Regions from separate parts of the Cupriavidus sp. C1SS-2L genome, predicted to be linked through region 2. Evidence: riboswitches for the same ligand, from Rfam matches in the RefSeq annotation. Region 2 holds a riboswitch; the other holds the start of a gene.

Region 1 (6,804 bases), on a different replicon from region 2:
GAGCGACCGCATGACTACCCCTCCCAACCCCTTCGCGGATTTCACCAAGATGTTTGAGCAATTCAAGCTTCCGGGCATGGACATGAGCGCCGTGATGGAAGCGCGGCGCAAGGATATCGAGGCGCTCGGCGAGGCCAACAAGCTCGCCTATGAAGGCATGCAGGCGCTGATACAGAAGCAGACCGAGATCTTCGGCGAGGCCATGCAGCAGATCCAGTCCGCCGCGCAGCAGATGAGCACCGGCTCCAATCCGGTCGAGGCCATGGCGCAGCAGAACGAGTTCGTGCAGAAAGCCCTGCACCAGGCGCTGGAGAATATGCGCGAGCTGGCCGAGATGGCCCGCAAGTCGCAGGCCGATGCGATGGCTGTGATCGGCAACCGCGCACAGCAGAATTTGCAGGAAGCGGGAGCGCTGCTCAAGCCGAAGTCAAGCTGAGCGCACAACGCTCAGGGCGACCGTTCAGGTCAGCGAAAAGCCGGCTGTGTCCGCCGGCTTTTCGCGTTTGTGGACATGGATGTGGTGTGGAAGTCGTTTCCGGCCGGGGGCGATTACTGCGCCGTCCAACCTCCGTCAGCCACCCATGTGGCACCTCGTACTTCGGCCGCCAGCGGCGAACACAACATCAGCGCCAGCCCGCCCAATTGCTCGGGCGTGACGAACTGGCCCGAGGGCTGCTTCTCGCCGAGCAGGCGCGCGCGAGCCGCATCGATAGCAATCCCCTCGCGAGCGGCGAGATCGTCGATCTGCTTCTGCACCAGGGGCGTCAGCACGAACCCCGGGCAGATCGCGTTGCAGGTCACGCGGGTGCCCGCCGTCTCCAGCGCGGTGACCTTGGTCAATCCGACGAGTCCATGCTTGGCAGCCACATAGGCCGACTTTCCGGCCGAGCCGACCAGCCCGTGCACCGAAGCGATATTGATGATGCGGCCCCAGTTGCGCGCCCGCATGCCGGGCAGCACGTGACGCGTGGTGTGAAAGCCCGAGCTCAGGTTGATGGCGATGATGTCGTCCCACTTCTGCGCATCGAAGCTTTCGATCGGCGATACGTGCTGGATGCCGGCGTTGTTGACGAGGATATCCAGCGCGCCGAAACGCTCGTTGGCCATGGCGATCATTGCGCCGATCTCGTCGGCCTTGCGCATGTCGGCCGGGTGGTGCACGACCTGTGCGCCCGTAGCGCCAATGGTGTCAAGCGCGGCATCGACGTCGCCGAAGCCGTTGAGCACGATATTGGCGCCCGCCTCGGCCAGTGCCCGGGCGACGCCCAGGCCAATGCCGCTCGTGGAACCGGTCACGAGCGCGGTCTTTCCGTTCAGGGTATTCATGGCAATGCGGATTCAGGAATTGCGGGAAACGTTGGAAACGTTCGGAACGGTCAGACCAGGCCGGTCATGTAGTAGACCAGGATGACGAAGAACACCGCCAGCGTCTTGATCATCGTGACGGCGAAGATGTCGCGATACGAGTCGCGGTGGGTAAGGCCGGTCACGGCCAGCAGCGTGATCACCGCGCCGTTGTGCGGCAGCGTGTCCATGCCGCCGCTCGCCATCGACACCACGCGGTGCAGCACCTCCATCGGAATGCCCGCCGCCTGCGCGCCCTGGATGAACGTGTCGCCCATGGCTGCAAGCGCAATGCTCATGCCACCCGACGCCGAGCCGGTGATGCCGGCCAGCGCGCTCACCGAAACCGCAGCATTGACGAGCGGGTTGGGAATGCTGTGCAGCGCATCGCCCACCACCAGGAAACCCGGCAGCGCCGCGATCACACCCCCGAAGCCATATTCCGAAGCTGTGTTCATGGCCGCCAGCAGCGCACCGCCCACCGCGGCCTTGCTGCCTTCGGCAAAGCGCTGGCGCACGGTGCCGAACGCGGTCACGACCACGAGCAGGATGCCCAGCAGCAGCGCGCCTTCCACGGCCCAGATCGCGACCACCGAGGCGACCGGGACGGTTACCGGCTTGGCCAGTCCGGGCAGTTCCAGACCAGCGGTCGTGCCGTACCACTGCGGGATCATGCGCGTCAGCACGAAGTTGGACACGCCGACCAGCACCAGCGGCGCGATGGCCAGCAGCGGGTTCGGAAGCTGGGCCGTCTCGATCGGTTCCGGCTCGTTCAGCAGCGACGTGCCATAGCCTTCGCCCTTCGCCATGGCGGCGCGACGGCGCCATTCCAGGTAGCTCAGGCCCACCACGATGATGAACAGCGCACCGGCTACGCCCAGCACAGGCGCCGCCCAGGCGGTGGTCTTGAAGAACGTGGTCGGGATGATGTTCTGGATCTGCGGCGTACCGGGCAGCGAATCCATCGTGAACGAGAACGCGCCCAGCGCGATCGCGCCCGGCATCAGCCGTTTAGGGATATTGCTCTGGCGGTAAAGCTCCGCCGCGAACGGATAGACCGCGAACACGACCACGAACAGCGACACGCCGCCATAGGTCAGCAGCGCGCACACGGCGACGATCACCGCGTTTGCGCGCGAGCTGCCGATGTAGCGGATCGCGGCCGCTACGATCGAGCGCGAGTAGCCCGACAGCTCGATGACCTTGCCGAACACGGCGCCGAGCAGGAACACCGGGAAATACAGCTTCACGAAACCGACCATCTTCTCCATGAAGATGCCTGTAAAGGCTGGCGCCACGGCCGACGGGTCGGTCAGCAGCACGGCGCCAAGGGCGGCCAGCGGGGCAAACAGGATGACGCTGTAGCCGCGGTAGGCGGCAAGCATCAGGAAGGCTAGAGCAGCAACGACGATCACAAAGGACATGAAGTCTCCGCGAGGATTGTTCTTGGTCTGGGGGAAATATAGGTGCCGGCGCGTGAGCGCGCCCGGTCACTTACATCTGTTGCAGAACACACGGCCAACGCCGCGTTCTTGCGAGCGGGGAGACATTGCACGGAACATGCCAACAATATAAGTGCTCTATAAGTATCTTATCGTCGAATTTAACCCCAGTCTACCTGGGGACGTCTTAATTCGGAGACACGAGCGCAAACCCATGCACCATACGCGCTCGATTGTGAGACTATCTGTCTCCAAATCGAGAATAATCAAATGGAAACACTCAGTGACGCAGGAGACAACGTGCTGGGCAACTACGACTCCGTGGCGCGCCGCGCGATGGAATCGCTGTTCCGCACGTTCGAGAATTTCAGCGAGGGCACGATCGTCGTCGACGTCAACGGCCGCGTCGTGTGGATCAACAAGCGTTATGCGGCGCGCTTCGGCTTTGCCGATCCGCAGGAAGCGGTCGGCCTCGATTGCGAGCGGGTGATTCCCAACAGCCTGATGCGCGAGGTGGTGGACACCGGCAAGCCGATCCTGCTCGACATCATGGAGGCCGGGCGCGAGCCGATGATCGTGATGCGGCTGCCGATCAAGGACGACGACGGCAATACCGTGGGCGCAGTGGGCTTCGCGCTATTCGACGAACTCAAGGCGCTGACGCCACTGCTGTCGCACTACACGCGGGCCCGCGACGAACTGGCCGCCACGCGCCGCACGCTGGAGCAGACGCGCCGCGCCAAGTACACCTTCGCGAGCTTCGTCGGCAACTCGCCCGCGACGCTGGAGGTCAAGCGCCTGGCGCGCCGGGCCGCGCAGGTCGATGCACCGGTGCTGCTGCTCGGCGAGACTGGCACGGGCAAGGAACTGCTCGCGCATGCTATCCATGCCGGGTCATTGCGTGCCGACCGTCCGCTGGTCACCGTCAACGTCGCGGCAATTCCGGAAGCGCTGCTCGAAGTAGAGTTCTTCGGCGCCGCGCCGGGCGCCTACACCGGCGCGGAACGCAAGGGACGCGTCGGCAAGTTCGAGCTGGCCGATGGCGGCACGCTGTTTCTCGACGAGATCGGCGACATGCCGCTTGCGCTGCAGAGCAAACTGCTGCGCGCGTTGCAGGACAAGGAGATCGAGCCGATCGGCTCGAACCGCATCATCCGCTCGGATGTGCGCATCATTGCCGCGACCTCGGCCGACCTGCCTGCGCTGGTGGAAGCCGGCAAGTTCCGTGCGGACCTCTACTACCGGCTCAATGTCGTGCCGATCTGCCTGCCGCCGCTGCGCCAGCGCCAGGCGGACCTGCTGCCGCTCGCCTACGCGATCCTCGAAGAAATCTGCCGGCGCACGGAGCGCGACGCGCCCGTGCTGTCCGACTGTGCGCTGAGCCTCATGGGCGAACACGACTGGCCGGGCAATGTGCGCGAACTGCGCAACACGCTGGAGCGCCTGGTGATGCTGCACGATGGCGGCGCCGTCGATGCATCGATGCTGGCCCCGCTGCTCGGCCGGCGAGCCGTGACGGCGCCGGCTGCCGTGGCCGCTTCGGCGCCATCCCCCGACGCGATGACCGCTACAGAGCCGGTGCTGCCCGCGGATCCACCCGCCTACGCGGACGCCATGGCGCAATACGAGGCCGCCTACCTGTCACAAGCGCTGGCTGCAAGCGGAAGCAATGTGCCGCGTGCGGCCAGGGCCATCGGCATCAGCCGCGCCGCGTTCTACAAGAAGCTCGTGGCGCACCGCGCGGCCGGGCGCATCGCACCGGCCGGCACGGCGGAGTCCTGAGCGCGGTCAGTGGACGGGATGGCTTGTTGCGATGGTCTGGCCGATCATCGTCGCCGTCGCGGCCGACAGCGTCCAGCCCAGATGGCCGTGCCCTGTGTTGTAGAAGACCCTGGCAGCACGGCCACGCGCAACACGCGGCATCATGTCCGGCATCATCGGCCGCAGCCCTGCCCAGGGTACCGCGCGCGAGGTTTCGATATCGAAATTGCGCCGCACCCACGACACCAGCGGCGCGATGCGATCGGCGCGGATATCGCGATTGTGGCCGTTGAATTCCGCCGTGCCCGCCACGCGGAAGCGGTCGGCACCGAGCCGGCTGGTCACGATCTTGGCGCTTTCGTCGAGCAAACTCACGTACGGCGCATTGTTCACGCTGCGCACGTCATCGAGATGCACGGTGATCGAGTAGCCCTTGACCGGATACACGTTTAGCCGATCCCCCAGCATGGCAGCGATATGGCGACTGCCCACGCCAGCGCACACCACGACTGCCGTCCCCTTGATCTCGCGCTCGCCGCCATCCTGACCTGCGGCTACGGCGGCTTCCGACGCCGCCACGCGCATCACCACGCCATCGGAGCGCTGGTCCACGGCCTTCACATTGACGCCGTGCACGAACGTCACGCCGAGCCGCTCGCAAGCACGGGCCAGGCCGCGCGTGAACTTGTGGATATCACCGGTGGAATCGGACGGCGTGTAGTAGCCGCCGTAGTAGCTGCCCTGCAGCGTGGGCTCGATGGTGCGAATCTCTTCCGGCGTGACGGCGTAGCGTTCCAGCCCGCCCTCCATCAGCATCCGGTTGGTGCGGCCCGCGGCTTCGAAGCTCGGGCGGTCGTGATAGAAGTGCAGGATGCCGCGGCGCTCAAGATTGAAATCGATCTGCTCGCGCTCGGCCATTGCGAACAGGTGCTCGCGCGCGGCAATGGCCAGCCGCGTGGTTTCGATCGTGTTGGCGCGATAGCCGCGCAGGTGCCCGACGAATTCGCCGAGCCACGAATACTTGTGCCACGATGGACGCGGATTCAGCAGCAGCGGCGCATCGCGCTTCATCATCCATTTCAGGCCCTTGAGCAGCGTGCCGGCGTTGTTCCAGACCTCGGCATTGCAGGCGGAAAGCTGTCCGCCGTTGGCGAAAGACGTTTCCATCGCCGGATAGTCTTGGCGGTCCAGTACGGTGACGCGATAGCCGAGTTTCGCGAGGGTATAGGCGGTCGTGACGCCGGTAATGCCGGCGCCGATGACGAGCATGTGAGACATGACAGATTGTCCTGAAGCAAGGATAAATTTGACCGTTGCCGGTCCCCTGCCCCATCTGTCCGCGGTACCTGAGAGCTTGGACATGGCCAGGCCATGCCGTCCCCTTCGGTGGGCGCAAAGCGCCTCTCTCCAGATCTGTACTTGCGACGCCACAGTCCTGTGTGCCTGAGAGTTTCCGGGGCGGTTGCTCCGTCGGCGCCGGACGCGCCTGGCGGCGTTCCGGTCTCTCCTGCGAGGTCGCACGGTGCCGGAGGGTGTCCGATACCGCTATTTCTGGCAGGCCGTGAGCCCACCGAAAGGGGAATGATAGCCTGAAGGTTGGGGTGACGAGAGTCGGGTTATCCCCCACGCAAGGGGGATATTGCGGTCTAGACGACCTGGCGATCAACCCCGTGCGGGATGCGCCACGCTGCTGAGGACACGCTGGGCCTAAACCAGCCGGAAGACCTCCAGGGCTCCGGTCAGTTGCGTAGTCTGCGCCTGCTGGCGTTGAGCCGCGACGGCAGTTTCCGTGACGTGCGCGCTGTTTTCGGTCATGGCACGGTCAATGGCGTTAATGTCGACGCCAATGCGATCCGTATCGGCACGTTGATGTTCGGCCATACGGGCCAACTCCTCGACCAGTGCTGACAGTTTTGCAATACTGTCCACCACCTCGGTCATCGTACCGCCAGCGGTAGCAACCAGATCGGCGCCCTCATGTGCGTGATTCACTGACGCGGCGATCAGCGCGCGAATTTCCTTCGCTGCACCGGCACTGCGCTGGGCCAACGTACGGACTTCCCCCGCCACCACGGCAAAGCCGCGGCCGAGTTCCCCAGCTCGGGCTGCTTCCACCGATGCATTGAGTGCGAGCAAGTTGGTCTGGAAAGCAATGCCGTCGATCACGCCCACGATTTCAGCGATACGAGCGGACGAATCATTGATCTCCCCCATCGTGTAGATAACCGAGTCAACGACTGCGCCGCCACGCGTGGCG
Region 2 (6,804 bases):
ACGAGGCAGGGTCCGTCCAGGTAGCGGACGGCTTCGGATTGGGCAGCGTTGAGGCCGTGAGTCATGCGCGGGGAAGGAAGTAGGCGTGGAGAGGGGCAGGCGCCGGGAACGCAACATGCCGCAACAGGCTGGCGTCTGACGCAAAGCTGACCATGCTAACACGCTCTCCAAGCTCGGATCAGTCAGCGGAAATCGCTATTTCGCGGCCCAAGTTGTTGCGAAAGTAACACTTGGTAAGTCCTAAAACCGGCCCTGTCCTGATGCCTCTAACAAATATGGCGGGATCTCCCGTCCACACGTATTTGAGTCACTTTCGGAGCCAAATCATGAAAACCCTACGAGCCCTTTCCAAAGCGACACTGGTCGGCGTGGCCGTTGCAGCCCTTGCGAGCGGATGTGCGGACATGACGCCGAAGCAACGTAATACGGCCATCGGCGCGGCCGCCGGCGGCGTCGGCGGTGCCGTGCTGACCAACGGCAGCGCGGTAGGTACGCTGGGCGGCGCGGCACTGGGCGGCGTGGTCGGTAACGTGGTGACGGACGACAACCACCATCACCACTAATGCCGCCGAAAGGGGCTGGGCCCCGCGTTGACAAAGGCAGGGCCCTCCCGTACATTGCGCGCATCCGACCGGGAGAGCGCGCACAGTCTTGCGCCGCCGAAGGGGTATCACCCGAAAACTCTCAGGCACCACGGACCGTTCGGATCGGCATGCAACATGCACACGATGCATGCCGCACTCTGGAGAGCGGCACCCGCCATCAATGGCGAGCGTGCCCACCGAAGGGGCGCGCGAGGATCGGATCCAACGGATCGGCCTCGTAATCTCTCAGGTATCGAGGACAGAGGGGTCATCCGCCGCAGCGGATTGCGAAGCCATTTGGGCGAAGCAAGCGCTGCGGCGGATGACCTTTTTTCGTTTTCGCAACCGAGATTGCCCCGAGGATTCCCATGACGCTCCAGGCCACGCCCCTCAATGCCATCCACCGCGCCCTCGGCGCCCGCATGGTCGACTTCGGCGGCTGGGACATGCCGGTCAACTACGGCTCCCAGATCGAGGAACACAACGCGGTGCGCAGCGACGCCGGCATGTTCGATGTGTCGCATATGTGCGTGGTCGACCTGAACGGCGCCAATACGCGTGCGTTCCTGCGCGGCCTGCTGGCCAACAACGTCGATAAGCTGCAGACGCCGGGCAAGGCTTTGTATTCCTGCATGCTCGACGAAAAAGGCGGCGTGATCGACGACCTGATCGTCTACTTCTTCGCCGAGGATCGCTTCCGCCTGGTGGTCAATGCCAGCACCGCGCTTGGCGATATCGAGTGGATCCGCGCACGCAATGACGCGACCGGCAGCGGCGTGACCATCACCCCGCGCCGTGGCGATGTGGCACCGGCGGGCGCGCTGCCGCTGGCGATTGTCGCCGTGCAGGGCCCGAACGCGCGCACCAAGGTGTGGAACACCTTCCCGTCCACCCAGCCTTCCGACGCTCTCAAGCCATTCAACGCCGTCGTGGTCCACGACCCGGCCATCGGCGAGATCATGGTCGCGCGCACCGGCTACACCGGCGAAGACGGCTTTGAACTCGTGGTGCCTGCCGAGAACGTCGCTGCCGTGTGGGAAAAGCTCGATGCCGCCGGCGTGCGCCCGGCCGGCCTCGGCGCGCGCGACACGCTGCGCCTGGAAGCCGGCATGAACCTGTACGGCCAGGACATGGATATCAACACCTCGCCGCTCGACGCCGGCCTGGCCTGGACCGTCGACCTGCAGAGCGAGCGCGATTTCACCGGCAAGGCGGCGCTTGCCGCCGCCGGCCAGCGCCAGCAGTTCCTGGGCCTGATCCTGCGTGACAAGGGCGGCGTGCTGCGCGCGCACCAGAAGGTCGTCACCGCGGCCGGTGATGGCGAAATCACGAGCGGCACCTTCAGCCCGTCGCTGTCGCAATCGATCGCTTTCGCGCGCCTGCCGATGGGCGTGGCGGTCGGCGACACGGTGCAGGTGGAGATCCGCGACCGCAAACTCGCGGCGACTGTGGTTAAACTGCCGTTTGTGCGTAATGGCAAGGCACTCGTGAGCTGAGGCGGCAACGCCCCCGCTCACCACAACGGTCGCCCGTCGCGCCTGCCCCCTCGACCGATGGCAGGCGCCCGAACCAAGAACAAATCTGAATCCCGGAGAACCTCATGAATTTCCCCGCTGACCTGAAATACACCGAGTCGCACGAGTGGGTGCGTGTCGAAGCCGACGGCACCCTGACGATTGGCATCACCGACCACGCGCAGGACGCGCTCGGCGACATCGTCTTCCTGGAACTGCCCGAAGTCGGCAAGTCGGTCGGCGCCGGCGACGCGCTGGCCGTGGTGGAGTCGGTGAAGGCCGCTTCCGACATCTACGCCCCGGTGGCCGGCGAAGTGATCGCCGTGAACGAGGCCGCCACGGCCGCACCGGAAAGCGTGAACGCCGACGCGTTCGACGCGTGGCTATTCAAGCTCAAGCCGGCCAACGCCGACGACGTGAACGGCCTGATGTCGGCTGACGCCTACAAGGCCAGCGTCGGCGCCTGACGCCGCGCCAGCCGGCCCTGCACCGCGCATGGGCCGGCCACTGTATTGATGCGCGGCGGCATGGCTGACCACCTGCCACCGCGCCCCCAACGAGGTTCTTGCCATGAACGCCCCGCTTCCCATGACCGCCACCCAAGGTAACCGGCCCACGCTGGCCGAACTGGAGGCGCGCGACGCCTTCGCCGCCCGCCATATCGGACCCGACACCCCCGAACAGCAGCACATGCTCAAGGTGCTCGGCTATGACAGCCGCGCCGCGCTGATCGACGCTGTGATCCCCGAGGCCATCCGCCGCCGCGACGGCATGCCGATGGGCGAGTTCACCGAGCCGCTGCCCGAGGAAGCCGCGCTGGCGAAGCTGCGCAAGCTCGCTGGCAAGAACAAGGTCCTGAAGAGCTTTATCGGCCAGGGCTACTACAACACGCTGACCCCGGCCGTGGTCCTGCGCAATATCTTCGAGAACCCCGCCTGGTACACCGCCTACACGCCCTACCAGCCGGAAATCTCGCAAGGCCGTCTGGAAGCGATGCTGAACTTCCAGCAAATGGTCACCGACCTGACTGGCCTGGACATCGCCAACGCGTCGATGCTCGACGAAGGCACCGCCGCGGCCGAAGCCATGACGCTGCTGCAGCGCGTGAACAAGCATGCGTCGAACACGTTCTACGTGGCTGACGATGTACTGCCGCAGACGCTGGAAGTGGTACGCACCCGAGCCAAGCCGCTGGGCATTGAAGTCAAGGTCGGCCCCGCTGCCGATGCTGCTGCCGCCCACGCGTTCGGCGTGCTGCTGCAATACCCGGGCGTCAATGGTGACGTCACGGACTACCGCGCCATTGCCGATGCCGTGCACGCGGCCGGCGGCCTGGTGGTGGCTGCCGCCGACCTGCTCGCGCTGACGCTGATTACGGCGCCGGGCGAATGGGGCGCCGACGTCGCCGTGGGCAACTCGCAGCGTTTTGGCGTGCCGCTCGGTTTTGGCGGCCCGCACGCTGGCTACATGGCCGTCAAGGACGCGTTCAAGCGGTCGATGCCGGGCCGCCTCGTCGGCGTGACCGTCGATGCGCAGGGCAACAAGGCCTATCGCCTGGCCCTGCAGACGCGCGAACAGCATATCCGCCGCGAAAAGGCCACTTCCAACATCTGTACCGCGCAGGTGCTGCTGGCCGTGATGGCGTCGATGTACGCTGTGTACCACGGCCCGCAAGGCCTCAAGCGCATTGCGCAGCGCGTGCATCGCCTGACCGCCACGCTGGCCGCCGGCCTGCAGACCCTGGGCTTCACGCGCACCAACGCGACGTTCTTCGACACGCTGACGTTCGAGACCGGCTTCAACACCGACGCGATCCACGCTGCCGCAACCGCACGCGGCATCAACCTGCGCCATGCGGGCGCGACGCGCATTGGCGTATCGCTCGACGAAACCGCGACGCGCGATGATGTCGTGGCGCTGTGGGAAATCTTCTCGCACGGCAAGCCGCTGCCCGCCTCGCTGACGTTCGATGCAATCGAAGCCGCGGCCGAGGATGCGTTCCCGGCCAATCTTGCCCGCACCAGCGCATACCTGACGCACCCGGTCTTCAACACGCACCACGCCGAGCATGAGATGCTGCGCTACCTGCGCATGCTGGCGGACAAGGACCTGGCGCTGGACCGCACCATGATTCCGCTCGGTTCGTGCACGATGAAGCTGAACGCGACCAGCGAGATGATCCCGGTGACCTGGCCCGAGTTCAGCCAGATCCACCCGTTCGCACCGCTGGACCAGACCGTGGGCTACCGCGAGATGATCGACCAGCTCGAGGCCATGCTGTGCGCGGCCACCGGCTACGCGGCCGTGAGCCTGCAGCCGAACGCCGGCTCGCAGGGCGAGTACGCGGGCCTGCTGATCATCCACGCCTACCACGCGAGCCGCGGCGAGAGCCATCGCGACATCTGCCTGATTCCGTCGTCGGCGCACGGCACCAACCCGGCGTCGGCGCAGATGGCCGGCATGAAGGTTGTCGTCGTCGCGTGCGATGAAAACGGCAACGTCGACCTGGAAGACCTGGCGAAGAAGGCCGAACTGCACAGCAAGAACCTGGCGGCCATCATGATCACCTACCCGTCCACGCATGGCGTGTTCGAGCAGGGCGTGCAGCAGATTTGCGAGATCGTGCACCAGCACGGCGGCCAGGTGTATGTCGACGGCGCCAACATGAACGCGATGGTAGGCACGGCGGCGCCGGGCCACTTCGGCGGCGACGTGTCGCACCTGAACCTGCACAAGACCTTCTGCATTCCGCACGGCGGTGGCGGCCCCGGCGTGGGCCCCGTGGCAGTCGGCGCGCACCTGGCTGATTTCCTGCCGAACCAGGACAGCGTCGGCTATCGTCGCGACGACAACGGCATTGGTGGCGTATCGGCCGCGCCGTTCGGCTCGGCCAGCATCCTGCCGATCTCGTGGATGTACATCGCGATGATGGGCTCGGCCGGCCTGACCGCCGCGACCGAGAACGCGATCCTGACCGCCAACTATGTCGCCAAGCGCCTGTCGCCGCACTACCCGGTGCTGTACACGGGCCAGCACGGCCTGGTGGCGCACGAATGCATCCTGGATCTGCGCCCGCTGCAGAAGGAAACCGGCATCAGCAACGAAGACGTCGCCAAGCGCCTGATGGACTACGGCTTCCACGCGCCGACCATGAGCTTCCCGGTGCCGGGCACGCTGATGATCGAGCCGACCGAGAGCGAAGCACTGCACGAACTCGACCGCTTCATCGACGCCATGATCGCCATCCGCAAGGAAATCGGCCGCGTCGAAGACGGCAGCTTCGACCGTGACGACAACCCGCTCAAGCACGCGCCGCACACCGCGGCCGTGGTCACGGCCAACGAGTGGACGCGCAAATACACACGTGAAGAAGCCGCCTATCCGGTGGCATCGCTGCGCACGCAGAAGTACTGGCCGCCCGTCGGCCGTGCCGACAACGTGTACGGCGACCGCAACCTGTTCTGCAGCTGCGTGCCGATGAGCGAGTACGCGCAGGACTGAGGCCGCCCCTCAGCCCGTGGGCCGGTTACGGCCGTCCCGCGGGCGCGCTATGCTCGACATAGAGGCGCCGCGCTTCGCGGCGCCATCAGCACAGCGGAGGCTGCATGTGGAATCTCAGTGCCCCATGGTGGGAGTTCGTGCTGCGCGGCCTGATTGTGTATGGCGCGGTGCTGGCCCTGCTGCGGATGTCTGGCAAACGCCAGATCGGCCAGCTCACGCCGTTCGACCTCGTGCTGCTGCTGGTAATTTCCAACGCCGTGCAGAACGCCATGAACGCCGGGGACAACTCCGTGACAGCGGGCCTGATCCTTGCCGTCACGCTGGTGGCAGCCAACGCGGTGCTGGGCTACGTGACCTGGCGCAGCCGCAAGCTAGAAATTCTCGTCGAGGGCCGGCCGCAGTTGCTGGTCCACGACGGCAAGGTGTACCGGGACATCATGCGCCGTGAACACATTAGCTTCGACGACCTGAACAAGGCGCTACGCCATGCCGGCTGCAACAGCGTCGCCGACGTGCATTTTGCGATTCTCGAAACCGACGGGACCGTTTCGGTCAAGATGCACGAGCGCCCGCCGCCGACAGCGCCGGGGACCTCGATCTGGAACCAGTCGAACAAGGACGAGGCGGTCTGACCTTTCGTCACCCTTCCCACATCACCTGCAGTCGCTTTCAGGAGACTTTCGTGGCAGTCAGCGTCTTCGATCTGTTCAAGGTGGGCATCGGCCCGTCGAGCTCACACACCGTGGGCCCGATGCGCGCGGCCCTGATGTTTGCCCAGGGCCTGGAGCGTGACGCCCTGCTGCCGCAGGTCGCCAGTGTGCGCGTGGAGTTGTACGGTTCGCTCGGCGCGACCGGCAAGGGCCACGGCACCGACAAGGGCGTGATGCTGGGCCTGATGGGCGAAGCGCCCGATACCATCGATCCCGATTCCGTCGACGGCCGGTTGCATGCGTTGCGCGCGAGCCGCACGCTGTCGCTGCTCGGCCGGCATCCGATCCCGTTCGTCGAGAAGGAGCACATTGCCTTCTACCGGCGCGAGGCCATGGCCGAACACCCGAACGGCATGAAGTTCCACGCGTATGACGCGCAGGGGACGTCGCTGCGCGAGGCACGCTATCTGTCGGTCGGCGGCGGCTTCGTCGTGACCGCGGGCGCGCCGAACACGCAGGTACTCAACGCGGCGCAGCAACTGCCGCATCCGTTCC

What was found. Region 2 has a riboswitch for glycine ahead of gcvT (glycine cleavage system aminomethyltransferase GcvT). Riboswitches for the same ligand answer to the same signal wherever they lie in the genome.
Region 1: another riboswitch for glycine. It lies ahead of ACIGJG_RS19265 (D-amino acid dehydrogenase); the one in region 2 lies ahead of gcvT (glycine cleavage system aminomethyltransferase GcvT).

The regions. Positions count from the first base shown of each region.
Region 1 covers NZ_CP172709.1:339,264-346,067, reverse strand. Annotated here, with positions in the region: gene ACIGJG_RS19285 (phasin family protein) at 11-436, shown strand; gene ACIGJG_RS19280 (3-hydroxybutyrate dehydrogenase) at 550-1,326, opposite strand; gene ACIGJG_RS19275 (GntP family permease) at 1,377-2,768, opposite strand; gene ACIGJG_RS19270 (sigma-54 interaction domain-containing protein) at 3,057-4,568, shown strand; gene ACIGJG_RS19265 (D-amino acid dehydrogenase) at 4,575-5,825, opposite strand; glycine riboswitch at 5,968-6,067, opposite strand; gene ACIGJG_RS19260 (methyl-accepting chemotaxis protein) at 6,255-6,804, opposite strand, start outside.
Region 2 covers NZ_CP172708.1:3,662,187-3,668,990, forward strand. Annotated here, with positions in the region: gene ACIGJG_RS17075 (UvrD-helicase domain-containing protein) at 1-65, opposite strand, end outside; gene ACIGJG_RS17080 (glycine zipper 2TM domain-containing protein) at 327-563, shown strand; glycine riboswitch at 623-711, shown strand; glycine riboswitch at 733-857, shown strand; gene gcvT (glycine cleavage system aminomethyltransferase GcvT) at 953-2,080, shown strand; gene gcvH (glycine cleavage system protein GcvH) at 2,185-2,565, shown strand; gene gcvP (aminomethyl-transferring glycine dehydrogenase) at 2,669-5,599, shown strand; gene ACIGJG_RS17100 (DUF421 domain-containing protein) at 5,704-6,231, shown strand; gene ACIGJG_RS17105 (L-serine ammonia-lyase) at 6,282-6,804, shown strand, end outside.